One region of the Actinobacillus succinogenes 130Z genome, then DNA from elsewhere that is predicted to be linked to it. Evidence: riboswitches for the same ligand, from Rfam matches in the RefSeq annotation. Region 1 holds a riboswitch; the other holds the start of a gene.
What was found. A riboswitch is a leader RNA that binds a small molecule or an ion and turns the genes downstream of it on or off. The one in region 1 is predicted to bind thiamine pyrophosphate.
Positions count from the first base shown of each region.

Region 2: linked by a shared signal. The riboswitch ahead of thiM (hydroxyethylthiazole kinase) and the one ahead of ASUC_RS06640 (ABC transporter substrate-binding protein) in region 1 are both predicted to bind thiamine pyrophosphate.

Region 1 covers NC_009655.1:1,410,769-1,418,034, forward strand. The annotation lists gene fdhD (formate dehydrogenase accessory sulfurtransferase FdhD) at 1-521, shown strand, start outside; gene ASUC_RS06640 (ABC transporter substrate-binding protein) at 622-1,671, opposite strand; TPP riboswitch at 1,727-1,820, opposite strand; gene uvrD (DNA helicase II) at 1,930-4,125, shown strand; gene trpCF (bifunctional indole-3-glycerol-phosphate synthase TrpC/phosphoribosylanthranilate isomerase TrpF) at 4,195-5,637, opposite strand; gene trpD (anthranilate phosphoribosyltransferase) at 5,660-6,661, opposite strand; gene ASUC_RS06660 (aminodeoxychorismate/anthranilate synthase component II) at 6,712-7,266, opposite strand, start outside.
Region 2 covers NC_009655.1:1,664,681-1,671,946, reverse strand. The annotation lists gene ASUC_RS07845 (ornithine carbamoyltransferase) at 1-672, opposite strand, end outside; gene thiE (thiamine phosphate synthase) at 808-1,473, opposite strand; gene thiD (bifunctional hydroxymethylpyrimidine kinase/phosphomethylpyrimidine kinase) at 1,466-2,269, opposite strand; gene thiM (hydroxyethylthiazole kinase) at 2,280-3,089, opposite strand; TPP riboswitch at 3,199-3,291, opposite strand; gene ASUC_RS07825 (MmcQ/YjbR family DNA-binding protein) at 3,389-4,168, opposite strand; gene nagK (N-acetylglucosamine kinase) at 4,261-5,175, opposite strand; gene ASUC_RS07815 (phosphatase PAP2 family protein) at 5,225-5,950, opposite strand; gene ribA (GTP cyclohydrolase II) at 6,034-6,687, shown strand; gene hypB (hydrogenase nickel incorporation protein HypB) at 6,790-7,266, shown strand, end outside.

The sequences.
Region 1 (7,266 bases):
AAGAAGTACGCCGTAATTTAACCGGGCGTACCGGTTGCGGTATTTGCGGTACGGAACAATTGGAACAGGTCATTAAAAAATTGCCGAAAACCGACCGCACTTTACATTTTGAGCTGAATTTATTGGATGATTGTCTGGCTAAATTACAACAGGCGCAGTCGCTGGGAAAACAAACCGGTTCAACCCATGCCGTTGCGTTTTTCTCGGCACAAGGCGAATTACTGGCAATCCGTGAAGACGTAGGGCGTCATGTGGCATTGGATAAACTGCTGGGCTGGCATGCTAAAAGCGGTCGTCCGCAAGGTTTCGTCGTCAGTACCAGCCGCGCCAGTTATGAAATGGTACAAAAAACCGCAATTTGCGGCATTGAAATGTTAGTTGCTATTTCTGCGGCGACGGATTTAGCCGTACGGACCGCGAAAGACACGGCTTTAACCTTGATCGGTTTTGCCCGCACAGGACGTGCGACAGTATATACGGGAACGGAACGTTTAAGCCTAAACGGGTTCGAAAGTAAGTAAGCAAGACGCGCAAAACAGGAAGTGCGGTCAAATTTCAGTGATTTTTTCATAACGGCATGAAGTGGGAACTTACATGCCGTTACCGTTAAATGTGCAAATATTATTGGTTTAGCGAAGTATCCGTCCAGCGCTGAATCAGGCGTTTGCTTTCTTTATCCGAACCGAAACGGATAACATCGAGATCGATGAAATTGACGGTTTGCGGCAGACGGGCTTTAGGGTAAGCCTTGGCATGAATATTTGTCGGCTGTTGATAAGAATTCGCTTCCCGCCAAGGGATTTCCTGCGCTTCCGCCGTTAATACCCAATCAGTGAATAATTTGGCGTTATCCAAATTTCTGGCGCCTTTGATAATGCTGGTGGCACCTAATGTATAACCTACGCCTTCACAAGGTAGTACGCCTTCGACCGGTGCGCCTTTTTCCCGTTCGCGCAAATAAGCGTTCATAAAACTGATATCCACTGCCACTTCGCCTGTCGCCAGATTACTGGTGGCCAAACCGCTTTTGGAAAATTGAGCCACGTTTTTATTCAGTTCGGTTAAGTAATCGAAGGCTTTATCTTCTCCCCACAGTGCCGCGAGGGTAGTGATAAAGGAATATCCCGTACCGGATACGCGCGGATCCGCATACTGAATTTGATTTTTAAAGCGGGGGGCTAATAAATCCTTAAAGCACTTCGGCGGTTTGACGTTCAATGCTTGCAACTTTTTGGTATTGACCCCGATGGCCAATTCCATCAGATAAATCACCGAGATGTAATCGCCTTGCTGGTCCATCAATTTTTTGAAGCGCGGCATAATGTATTTTTGATTCGGCGAACGGTATTTTTCCAATAACCCGAGATCCGCCGCCTGTAAATGGGGTTCCAAAGTGCCGCCGTACCACACGTCCGCCTGCGGATTATCCTTTTCGGTTCTGATTTTACCCAATACCGTGCCGGTGCTGTTGCGCACAAATTGAGTTTTTACATTGTATTTTTCACCAAAGGCGCGACTGATTTTTTCGCAAGCGGTATTTTGTACACTGCAATAAATATTTAATCTGCCTTCTGCCTGAGCCGTCATGGGGAGAAGCCAGCCGGAAAAGAGGTAAAGTGCGGTTAATTTTAGAATAGTTTTTTTGCGGTTTAATAGAACTGAATGAATCATTGATTTGCTCCCGTACAGATAAAAATAGAACAAGTCAACAGCTAAACGAAAGAGTCAAAACAGAAAATTAGTTTCCTACGCCAGTGCTAACTGTATCAGGTTCCCGGGTATTTTCTCAGCCGATTTTCGCGGCACCCCGACTAACGGGAAGCACTATAAATTGTTTGCATGCATTTGTAAATACGGGCGGATGAACGCATTGACAATTCATCCGTACTGTCTATAATTTAGTGTAAATTTAAACAGATATGAAATTTTATGGATATTTCAGAATTACTTGACGGCTTGAACGACAAACAGCGCGAAGCCGTCGCCGCCCCTTTAGGCAATTATTTAGTTCTTGCCGGGGCGGGGTCGGGCAAGACGCGCGTATTAACTCAGCGAATTGCCTGGTTGATTGCTGTAGAAGGTATTTCCGAAGGCAGTATTATGGCGGTCACCTTCACGAATAAAGCCGCAGCGGAAATGCGTCAGCGGATTGAATCCGCATTAGCCCGGTATTCCTCCCAGCGTTTATTCGGTATGTGGGTGGGAACCTTTCACAGCATTGCACACCGCTTATTGCGCGCTCATTACGCCGATGCCGGTTTACCGCAGGATTTTCAGATTTTAGACAGTGAAGATCAGTTACGTTTAGTCAAACGGTTATTAAAACTACACAATTATGACGAAAAAATGTATCCGGCGAAACAGGCCTGTTGGTATATCAATAATAAAAAAGACGAGGGATTAAGACCTCAGCAGATTGACGATATGAACGATCGCCAGGAACAGGAATGGATCAAAATTTACCGCATTTATCAGGACACCTGCAATAGAGCCGGATTGGTGGATTTTGCCGAAATCCTGTTGCGCGCTTATGAACTGTTTTTACATAAACCGTTGATTCTGCAAAATTATCAACGTCGATTCGGACAGATTCTGGTGGATGAATTTCAGGATACCAACAAAATTCAGTATGAATGGATTCGTTTGCTTGCCGGGAAAACGGGTAATGTCATGATTGTGGGCGATGACGACCAATCTATTTACGGTTGGCGCGGCGCTCAAATTGAAAATATTCAAAAATTTTTAGATGATTTTTCGCAGGCGCAAACTATTCGTCTGGAGCAAAATTACCGTTCCACCGGTAATATTCTGCAGGCGGCGAATCAACTGATTTCTCATAACAGCAACCGTCTTGGTAAGGATTTGTGGACGGAAGACGATAAAGGCGAACCGGTGGGCATTTATGCGGCCTTTAATGAACTGGACGAAGCCTTATTTGTGTCTTCGCAAATTAAAATCTGGCTGGAAGACGGCGGTAAACTAGACGAATGCGCCGTGTTGTACCGCAGTAACAGTCAATCCCGGGTGCTGGAAGAAGCGCTGATTCGGGCGCAGATTCCGTATCGTATTTATGGCGGTATGCGATTTTTCGAACGACAGGAAATCAAGGATGCGCTGGCATATTTGCGGTTGGTCAATAACCGCCATGACGACGCTGCATTTGAACGCGTGGTGAATACGCCGACCCGAGGTATCGGCGAACGTACGCTGGAAACCTTGCGTCAATTTACCCGAGAACGGCAGATTACTTTATGGCAGGCCACCCAAATCGCCATTCAGGAAAATAAGCTGGCGGGACGTGCCGCGACCGCCTTAATGCGTTTTGTGGAATTAATCAATTCCTTAGCGCAAGAAACGGAAGAAATGCCGCTATTTGCTCAAACGGATTTTGTGATTAAGCATTCCGGGCTGTATCAAATGTATGAACAGGAGAAAGGCGAAAAAGGAGAAGTGCGGATAGAAAATCTGGAAGAATTGGTATCTGCCGCTCGTGAATTTATTAAGCCGGAAGAAGCGGATGATATGTCCGATTTAACCGCGTTTTTAACTCATGCTTCGCTGGAAGCCGGCGAGGAACAGGCCGGTCCGCATCAATCCTGTGTACAGATGATGACCTTGCATTCGGCGAAAGGGCTGGAGTTTCCGCGCGTGTTTATGGTGGGTGTGGAAGAAGGGATTTTCCCGAGTTTTATGTCTTTGGAAGAACCCGGCCGTTTGGAGGAAGAGCGTCGTCTAGCCTATGTGGGCGTTACTCGTGCAAAGAAAAAACTGACCATTTGCTATGCGGAAAGCCGTCGTTTATACGGTAAGGAAGAACGCCATATTCCGTCTCGTTTCATCAATGAATTACCGGAAGAATGTATTCGGACGGTACGTTTACGCGGTACGGTGACCCGCGCTTACAACCGGTTGGCAGTCGGACAAAGTGCGGTCAATTCCGGACGTGTATTGAGGGGCGATGAGAACGAATGGAAAACCGGACAGAAAGTACGTCACGCCAAATTCGGACAGGGAACGATTATCAATGTGGAAGGAACGGATAACAATACGCGTCTGCAAATCGCGTTCCAAGGGCAGGGCATTAAGTGGTTGATAGCCCATTTAGCGAAACTGGAAAAAGTTTAAAATCCGATAAAGTTCGCGAAAAACAAAAAGAAGAGGAGAACCTCTTCTTTTTGTTTATAGGTCGATGAATTAACATTGCAAAATACGCTGGAAAAGCCGTGTGATTTTTTGCGGATCTTTCACGCCCTTACCGCTTTCCGCGCCGGAATTTAAATCCAAACCAAGACATTGCTGATCCAGTGCGGCGTCGATATTCTCCAGGGATATACCGCCTGCCAGCATAACTTTAGCTTTTAGCCGAGCGGGTATTTTTCGCCAATCGAAAGATTTTCCCGTACCGCCTCGGCAATTTCCGATTTTACTGTCCAGTACATAGCGATCAACATAGGGGATCTCAGAAAAAACGTCGGTATTTTTGACCGCACTTTCCAGATTATTTTCTGGCTCCACGTCAATGGAAATTGCTTTCCAAATTTGAATTCGGGACGGCAAGGCTACACGCAAATCTGCGATAAAAGCGTCGGTTTCCGAACCATGCAGTTGCACCGCATAAACCTGTAATTGGGCGGCGATTTTTACAATAAAATCAATAGATTGATTTTGAAAAACTGCGACGAAACGTAACGGGGCGGCGGCGGTCAGTTCCTGAGCCTGACGCAATGAAACCTGCCGCGGCGAACCTTCGGCAAAAATCAGTCCGCCGTATAATGCGCCGTTGATATACGCGGATTGCACATCCTGCGGGCGGGTTAACCCGCAGACTTTATTCTCGCCGAAAACCACGGCGCGTACCGCGTTATTCAAATCATCGCTGCCCATTAAGCTGCTGCCGATCAGAAACCCATGTGCGTATGTCGCCAACATGTTAACCTGTTGATGGGTATAAATACCGGATTCACTGATAATTCTCACATTTTCAGGAATTTGCCCGGCATATTTTTCCACCAGATTTTTTACGCGATTTAAATCGACGGTTAAATCGTGCAGGTTGCGGTTATTCACGCCGATAATTTGGGCGTTTAATGTCAGTGCGCGTTCGAATTCCGCTTCATTACCGGCCTCCGTCAACACGCCCATACCGAGTCGGTGGGCAAGTGCGGACAATTTTAGATAGGTTTCGTCATCCAGCACGGAAAGCATCAGCAAAATAGCATCGGCTTGACTGTAACGGGCAAGATAAACCTGATATTCGTCGATGATAAAATCCTTGCACAATACCGGTTGCGTGACAATGTCACGCACGATTTTCAGATAGCGGAAGTCGCCCTGAAAATATTTTTCATCCGTCAACACGGATATGGCTGAGGCATAATGCTTGTACACATCGGCGATCTCTTTCGGCTTAAATTCGTTGCGAATCAATCCTTTAGAGGGTGACGCTTTTTTGCATTCAAGAATAAATGCCGGCTTCTGATGAGAACCTTGGCTTAAGGCATCGTAAAAACTGCGGTCGGATTTTGTGATGTTTTGCTGAAAACTTTCCAACGGCAATGCCGCTTTTTGGTTTTTTACCCATTCGATTTTGTCGGTCACAATTTTTTGTAAAATTGTCGGAGCTGTATCTAATGTCATTATTTTTCCCGTATTTAAAAAATTAGTATGCGGTGAGTTTTACCAAGGTATCGAAGGCTCGGCCGCTTGCAAGCTGTGCCAGGACTTGTTCCGCATTTTGCTTAATGTTCTCATGGCCGAACAGTTTCATCAATAAAGCGGTATTCATGGCGACCGCTTGATTTTGTTCATCCGTCCCGCGTCCCTGTAAAAGTGCGGTGATAATTTCGGCATTTTCTCTTGGTTCGCCGCCACGCAGATTTTCCAGCGGTTTAACGTCGAAACCGAAATCTTGCGGGGATAATTCATAATATTCGATTTTGCCGTCACGTAATTCCGCCACTTGAGTTTTTCCGTGAATGGCGACTTCGTCTAAGCCGCTGCCGTGCACAATAATACTGTGTTCGCGATTCAAACGGGCGTTGGTCTGGGCATAAGGTTTCAATAATTCCGGGCTGTATACGCCCAGCAACTGGCGTTTGGCATGAGCGGGGTTAATCAGCGGGCCTAAAATATTAAAAATGGTACGGGTTTTTAGTGCCTGACGTACGGGAACGGCATGCTTGAAACCGGTATGATATTTTTGTGCGAATACAAAGGCTAACCCGATTTCGTCCAATGCCTGACGGGCGTTTTCGGCGCTCATATTAATATCTACCCCTAAACAGGAAAGTAAATCGCTGGCGCCGGTTTTGCTGGAGACGCTACGATTCCCGTGTTTGGCGATTTTCAAACCGAGGCTGGCACCGACAATGGCGGATGCGGTGGAGATATTAATCGTATTGGCGCCGTCTCCGCCGGTTCCCACAATATCGGCGAACGGGTAATCCGGTGCCGGAAACGGTTGGGCGGCGGTTAACAGGGCGGTAACCGCCCCGGCGATTTCGTCGATGGTTTCGCCGCGTAATTTTAATGCAATCAATGCGGCGGATAATTGTTCGGGCGCCACTTCGCCGTTGACTACGGCACGGAAAAATTCGGCGGATTGTTCTTGTGTAAGCGGTTGATTGTTAAACAATGTCGCAAAAATTTGGTCGAGTCGCATAATATCTTCCTTGTTTTTATCATAAAGTGCGGTCAAAAAATGATGATTTTTTAATGTCGGTTTCGGGTTAACAACCAATCGATGCTTTGTTCCAGCAATTTCGAGCCTTGGACGGTCAACAGGCTTTCCGGGTGGAACTGGAAGGCGCAAATAGGCAAATCGCGGTGGCGGATTGCCATAACGATGCCGTTGTAGTCCGCGTTGACAATCAGTTCTTCCGGCAAATCACTGCCCATTAGAGAATGATAACGGGCGACCGGCATCGGATTTTGCAGTTTCGCGAACATAGCTTGGTTATCGTGTTGAATCTTTGAGACTTTACCGTGCAATATTTCGCCTGCATGCACCACTTTGCCTCCAAAAGCCTCGATTAACGCCTGATGTCCCAAACAAATACCGATAAGCGGTATGTCTTTTTTTACGCGTTGAATTAACGGCAGCATATTACCGGCTTCGGCAGGCGTACCCGGACCGGGCGACAATGCCAGAATAGTCTGGGGTTCGCGACACATTTTTTCCAATAAATCCAAATCGCAATCGTTGCGGTAAATTTTTACCTGATGACCGAGGGTACGGAATTGATCCACCAAGTTGTAAGTGAAGGA
Region 2 (7,266 bases), 250 kb from region 1:
GCGCACCGCCGTATCAATATCCTCCGTCACTGTAATGCGTGCGCCGGTTTCTTCGGCAAATTCCCGGCACATGACAACCAGTTTTTCTTCCGGCAGCAATGCTTTCGGCGCGCAAATCCGCACATCCATGCCCAATTTAGCACCGATTAACAGCAACGAGTTCCCCATATTATTGCGGGCGTCGCCGATATAAACATAGCTGATTTCGTTCAGCGGTTTGGTACTGTGTTCCAGCATAGTGAGTACGTCCGCCAGCATTTGGGTCGGATGGAATTCGTCGGTTAACCCGTTAAATACCGGCACGCCGGAATATTTTGCCAAATCCTTCACAATTTGCTGACTGAAACCGCGATATTCGATAGCGTCGTATAAACGCCCCAGTACGCGCGCCGTGTCTTTAATACTTTCTTTATGTCCGATTTGAGAGGAAACGGGATCAAGATATGTCACATTCGCGCCTTGATCATAAGCCGCCACTTCAAAGGAACAACGCGTGCGGGTGGAGGTTTTTTCAAAGATTAAGGCAATATTTTTTCCTTTCAAACGCGGTTGTTCCGTGCCGGTATATTTGGCGTGTTTTAACTCCCGCGCCAAGTCGAGTAAAAACTGAATTTCGCGGGGGGTATGGTGAACTAAACTTAATAAATGACGGTTTTTCAGATTAAATGGCATGCTGCTTGCTCCTTGTAATGAGTATGAGCGTTATCTTATCGTTTTTATCATACCTGTTAAAGCAAAAAGTGCGGTCGCAATTTTAAAGGTTTTTATTCATCAGCAAAACTTACCGGATTCCGACCGCACTTTTAGTTATGAATGGCAAGCTAAGTTTTGTACGGTGCGGGCGATGTCGTTGGATCTTGTAATGGCGGAAATTACGGCGACGCCGTTCGCTCCTAAACGACGTATTTCCGCCGTATTATCTTCGTGAATACCGCCGATGGCGACACAGGGTTTGTCTATGCCGAGTTCATGTATTTGTCGGATAAATTCCATGCCCACCGCAGGGGCGTGGTCCGCTTTGGACTGGGTGGCGAAAATCGGCCCGATACCGAAATAGTCGATACCCAGCCGTTCTTTATTAGCTTGCGCCTGTTCTAGCGTGTTGATGGACAACCCGATAATGGGACGATAGTCGGCACGGGATAAAATGCGTTCGACCGCCGTATCTTTTTGCCCTACATGAATGCCGTCCGCCCGAATGGCTAATGCCAGTCCGATGTCGTCATTGATGATAAAGGGCACGTTAAATTGTCGGCATAACTGTTGGCATTGCAGAGCCAGCCGGTGTTTTAACTGCGGATTCTGTGCCAGCGAACGTTCGCCTTTTTCACGAAATTGAAAACAGGTGATACCGGCTTCTAACGCCTGCTGTAAAATATTCAACAGATTTTCCACCGGCGAACCGGGTAAGTGACGGCAATCTTGCGAACCGGCGATAAAATAAACGGAAAGCATGGATTTAATTTTATTCATGAGAATATGCCCAATGATTGGTCGGCCCGTGGCCGTGCCCGATATTTAACGGATGACGAATAGCGGCGGTAATGTAGCTCTTCGCGGTGCGAACGGCTTGTTCTACGCTGCAACCTTTTGCCAGCTCCGCAGCGATACAGGCGGAAAACGTGCAGCCGGTACCGTGGGTGTGACGGGTATCGAAACGCGGAGATTCCAATGTGAAATTGCCTTGCGGCGTAAAAATCCAGTCCGTACAGACCGCGCTTTTCGAATCTTGGCTGTGTCCGCCTTTAATCACTACGTTTTTCACCCCGGATTCGAGTAAAATCTGCGCAGCGTCGAAAACGGATTGATGGTTTTGAATTTTAATGCCGGTCAGCGCTTCCGTTTCGGGAATATTGGGCGTGACGATATACGCTTTAGGGAGGATTAATTTTTTCAGCGCGGCAACGGCGTTTTGTTGCAGAAGCGGAGTGCCGCCTTTGGCGATCATCACGGGATCCAATACGATATTCGGCAACGGATATTGTTCCAATCCTTCTGCGACGCAGGCGATAATCTCCGCATTACCTAACATACCGATTTTCGCCGAACCAAGAGTGAAATCCTCCGCAACCGCTTTTAATTGCGCTTGAATGGTCGTCGCCGGAATCGGATGAATATCGAAGACGCCTAAAGTATTTTGCGCCGTGACGGCGGTAACCACGGAAGTACCGAATACGCCGCGCATTTGGAAGGTTTTAATATCCGCCTGAATACCGGCTCCGCCGCCACTGTCCGAACCGGCGATGGTGAGAACCTGTGGTGTTGTCATATTATGCTCCTTATTCGTGTTGGGCGAGAACTCGTGCCTTATCGGCGAGTCGGGTTTCATGAATTGCCCCTAACTGATTGATAAAATTCATCGCAAAACTACCGTATTCGTTGCTCAGCCCTTGAGCGGCAAGTTCGCCGGCAACTGCGTAAACCGTGCAGGCTTCCGTGCAGGCGGAAAAATAATCCTGCGGCGGGCTGACGCCTAAAAATGCGGCGATCACGGCACCTAGTAAACATCCTGACCCTGTCACTTTAGGTAACATCCTTGTACCGTTACAGATTTGGTAGGTTTTTAATCCGTCACTAATAAAATCGGTTTCACCGCTTAATGCGACGACACAACGATATTTTTGCGCAACGCTTTGGGCGAGCCGGCTTAAATTTTCGGAATCGGCGCCGGTACCGGCGTCCACGCCTTTACCTTGCCAGTCCGTTCCCGCTAAAAAGCCGATTTCCGCCGCATTACCGCGAATGACCGCAAAGTTGATTTCAGCCAGAAATTGTTCGACGATTTTTCGGCGAAAGAGCGTTGCGCCCGCACCTACGGGATCTAATACCACCGGCACGCCCGTACGATTGGCGGCTTTGCCTGCGATTAACATGGCTTCCACATCGCTTTGATTCAGCGTACCGATATTAATTAATAAAGCTTGGGCGAAATTTTGGATTTCCGTCACTTCTTGCGGCATAGCGGACATAAAGGGTGAGGCGCCTAAAGCCAATAAGCCGTTGGCAGAAAAGTTAGTGACAACGATATTGGTAATGCAGTGCTCCAGCGGCGCTTGCTGCCGCACGAGGGATAAATAACGGAATTGCATAAGGTTCCTTTTGTCTTCAGCATAAAGTTAAACAGCAACAGGACGAAAGGAAAAGAAAATCGGTTGACTTTGACATGCGGGCAGAACGATTCCGCCGCAAATTATGCTCAAGAGGCTGCAATTAGTTTCCTACGCCAGTATTAGCTGTATCAGGTTCACGGGTGTTATCTCAGCCGCTTACGCGGCACCCCGACTAATGGGTCTGTAGTTTAGTCCGATTATTTTGAAAAAACAAAACAGTTTATGAAAATTGTGAGCGGGATCACAAAAAACAGCGGAAATTCTGACCGCACTTTGAGTTATGATGCTTTTTGTTCTCCGATTAATGCCTCAATTTCCCGTTTTAAGCTATAAGGCATATGACGGGGACCGCGCACGGCGGAAACGCCGAATTCCGCCATTTTCACGCGGGGAATAAGATTTTTATCGTATTCTTTTAAACAACGGATTTTCATCACTCGTTTGATTTGCAGCCGATCATGCCGGAATTGATAAGGAATGTTGACTTCCAGCACTAAACATTTGTAACGGATTGCCGCCGTCGGCGCGGTGACGTACATATAGACAATATCGTCCACAGCAATATTATTGCTTTGTTTCCAAATAATTTCGCCGCCTTCGCGCAGCTCTTTTTCTACGTCATAATATTTCGGGTTGGCCGGCACAATCCATTCCGTATAACGGGCGATACCGAGTTTTTTCTTCACTTGGCGGGTGGCGGTTAAATCGAAACTGCCGTTAAGCAAAAAGAAAATCGTGTCTTTATCCACCGAACCGTCAAGCCGAATAGTCATCCAGTGGGATTTATTCATATGATAGGCGGGCAGAACCCCCTGTTGGGCAAGAAAAGTGCTGAGGATTTCCGGCGAACATTTAATATTCATTATATCGATGGCTCCCGTTCCGCTCAGTCCGAGTTTCGATTTCGGCACATTCATCACAATGGCATACCATTTGCGGTTATCCGTATGACGCAAAACGGCGTAATCGGGATAGGTTTTCCATAAATATTCCGGTTCGGAGCCGTACTGCGTCAGCACATAGTCGAAGACTTGCCGTTTGAGATTTTTCTGTGCCATGATTGCCTCCGTAATCAAATTGCCACAAAGATATTGTACGCCTAAAAACAAAAAAGTGCGGTCAATTTTTACCGCACTTTTGACAAAAATCATCAGCGTGTTAAAAACAGCGCCGTCGCACCGCGTACGCCGCCGGAGTCGCCGTATTTGGCTTTTTTAATAACAGGGACTTTGGCACTACGCATCAAATGGCAAGGAAGCGCTTTCGGTAACGCGTCGTAAAGATAATCGAAATTGGACAGACCGCCGCCCAGCACGATTAAATGGGGATCTAACGCGGTGATGATATTGCCGATGGAAATCGCCGCCAGTTCCACAAAAAGTTTCACAAATTCGACCGCACTTTTATCATCAGCGTAAAATTTTTCGATAATCTGTTTGGCGGGCAGCGATTCGCCCTGTAAATCTCGATACAGCATTTCGAAGCCGCGACCGGACAAATAAGTGTCTAAGCAGGCAGAATTACCGCAACCGCATTTATATATCGGCGCTTTATCCCAACCGAGCAATTTTAAAGCGTGATAATTCAACTGAATATGGCCCAGTTCTCCCGCCATGCCGATATTACCCGAATGGACTTTGCCGTTGAACACCAGGCCGCCGCCGAAACCGGTGCCGAGAATTAATCCTAGCACGAATGGATATTGGTGATTTTCTTCATCCCAGGCTTCGGAAAGTGCGAAACAGTTGGCATCGTTTTCCGCCCGCACCTCACGTTCTAAGCGTTCGGACAAATCCTTCAAAATCGGTTTATTGTCGGCAACACGTATGTTGGTAATTTCGGCAATACCCGTTTCCCGGTTGACAAAACCGGGCAAGCCTAAGCCTACCGAGCCTTTACAACCGAATTTAGCGTCGGCTTTTTGCACCAGACTGACAATAACGGATAACCACTCGTCATAATTATTTTGCGGGGTGGGTACGCGTTCGCTGTACTGTTTTTCTAATTTTTCATTGAAAACGGCAAGTTCTATCTTAGTGCCGCCGATGTCGAATCCGTATAACATACCTTTCTCCTATGCAAAAATTTTGAAAATTTTAACCGCACTTTTCGCTTTATTCTTTGACGAAGATCGCTTTTTTACGTAAATACCAAAAAACACTGCAATTAATCATCCAGGCGATTAAGGAACTGACTAATAAATCGATGGGATGGTGCATGCCGAGGCGTAAACGGCTGACAAGCATTAATAACGCCCACAGGAAGGTCGTCGCTACTAAGATTTTGGAGCTGGTTTTGCAACGTCCGTAGATTTCGGTAAAACCGACCGCTAATAACAGCCAGGTGACGGCGAAAATCGTGTGACCGGAAGGAAAAGAGTAGCCGGTTTCATGTTCGCGGTGACGGCTTAACCAAGCCGGCGTTTCGGATTTATCGGCATAGAACTGATTTACCAGTAATTTCCGCTGTTGACGCGGGTGATCATAGAAATATTCGGTAGAAACGCCGGATTTTTCTGCAAGTTCGATAACAAAAGGGCGAGGTTCGGCAAAAACGGTTTTGGACACGCTTTTAATGCCTTGGGTGACGCAAGTGGCGAGAGCCATGACAATGACCGCCAGCGTCCATTTTTTACGGTTCGGGAAAATCGGAGCGAAAAGCAGGGCAAACACACCGCAAGTAATGAGGGCATAAGGCGAACTGCCGGTTTCCGTCAGCCAATAAAGAAACTGATCAAATTGGGTGAGATGCGCATCTCCCGCCCATTTCCAGGAAAAAATCCAGACAAAAATTGGCACAAGACACAGTAAAAACGTATATAATGACAGGCGTTTTAACATAAATACGGCTTCCTAATGATGGTATTTTAATCAAGTTTGCATTCTATCATTAGTGCGGCAAAATCAGAATAAGGAATTTATCTATGGCAAAAATTCAGCGTGTGACTGAAGCCACTTTACCGACCGAATTCGGTATTTTTAAAATTGTGGGATTTGAGTTTCCCGACACCAAAAAAGAGCATGTTGCGTTAGTGATGGGCGATGTGGAAGACGGACAGCCGGTATTGGCCCGCATTCATTCCGAATGTTTAACCGGCGACGCGTTGCACAGTTTGAAATGCGATTGCGGTTTCCAGCTTGCCAGAGCATTGCGTCAAATCAGCGAGGAAGGGCGCGGCGTGTTGATTTATCACCGTGAAGAAGGCCGCGGCATCGGCTTGATTAACAAAATTCGTGCTTATGCTTTGCAGGATCAAGGTATGGACACTATCGAAGCGAATCTGGCTCTCGGTTTTAAAGCGGACGAACGTAATTTTTCCGTATGCGCCGATATTTTTGAACAATTGGGGGTGAAAGCTGTTCGGTTGTTAACCAATAATCCGGCGAAAATCGAAACCATGAAATCCGCGGGAATTAACGTGGTGGAACGGGTGCCGTTAAACGTAGGCGAAAACCGTTATAACGTCGGTTATCTCGATACCAAAGCCAAGAAAATGGGACATTACATCGTCCATAACAATAAAAAACATTTTCTGGAGTGCCCGCATTGTCAATCGGAAATCCCCGCTGATGAGTAGGGAATTGATCTCGGTCAATTCTATCTGATGGGGTTAGTGTTATGCTAACCCCGTTTTTGTTTTTACAATTTTATAACAACGTTTGTAACGTGGGAGAGTATTATGTGTACAACCTGTGGTTGTGGTCACCCCGATCAAGTCCGTATCGGCGCATTGCCCCATTCGCACCACCATTCACACGAACAAAGTGCGGTCAAATTACCGAACTTTTCACAATCACATTTTCATTCGACAGAACAAGACGAACATCAGAAACGGTTGCTTAAAGTCGAGCAGGACGTGTTGGGGAAAAATAACCGACTGGCGGAGATAAACCGTCAGTTTTTTGAAAAGAATCGTATTTTAACCTTAAATCTGGTTTCCAGCCCGGGTTCCGGCAAAACGACGCTATTAACCGCCACCTTAAACGCATTAAAAAATGACCGTACTTGTTACGTTATTGAAGGGGATCAGCAAACGGAAAACGACGCCGACCGCATCCGCGAAACCGGTGTGCCGGCAATTCAGGTGAATACGGGCAAAGGCTGCCATTTGGACGCTCAAATGATTGCCGAGGCGCTGATGAAATTGAAGCCGCAG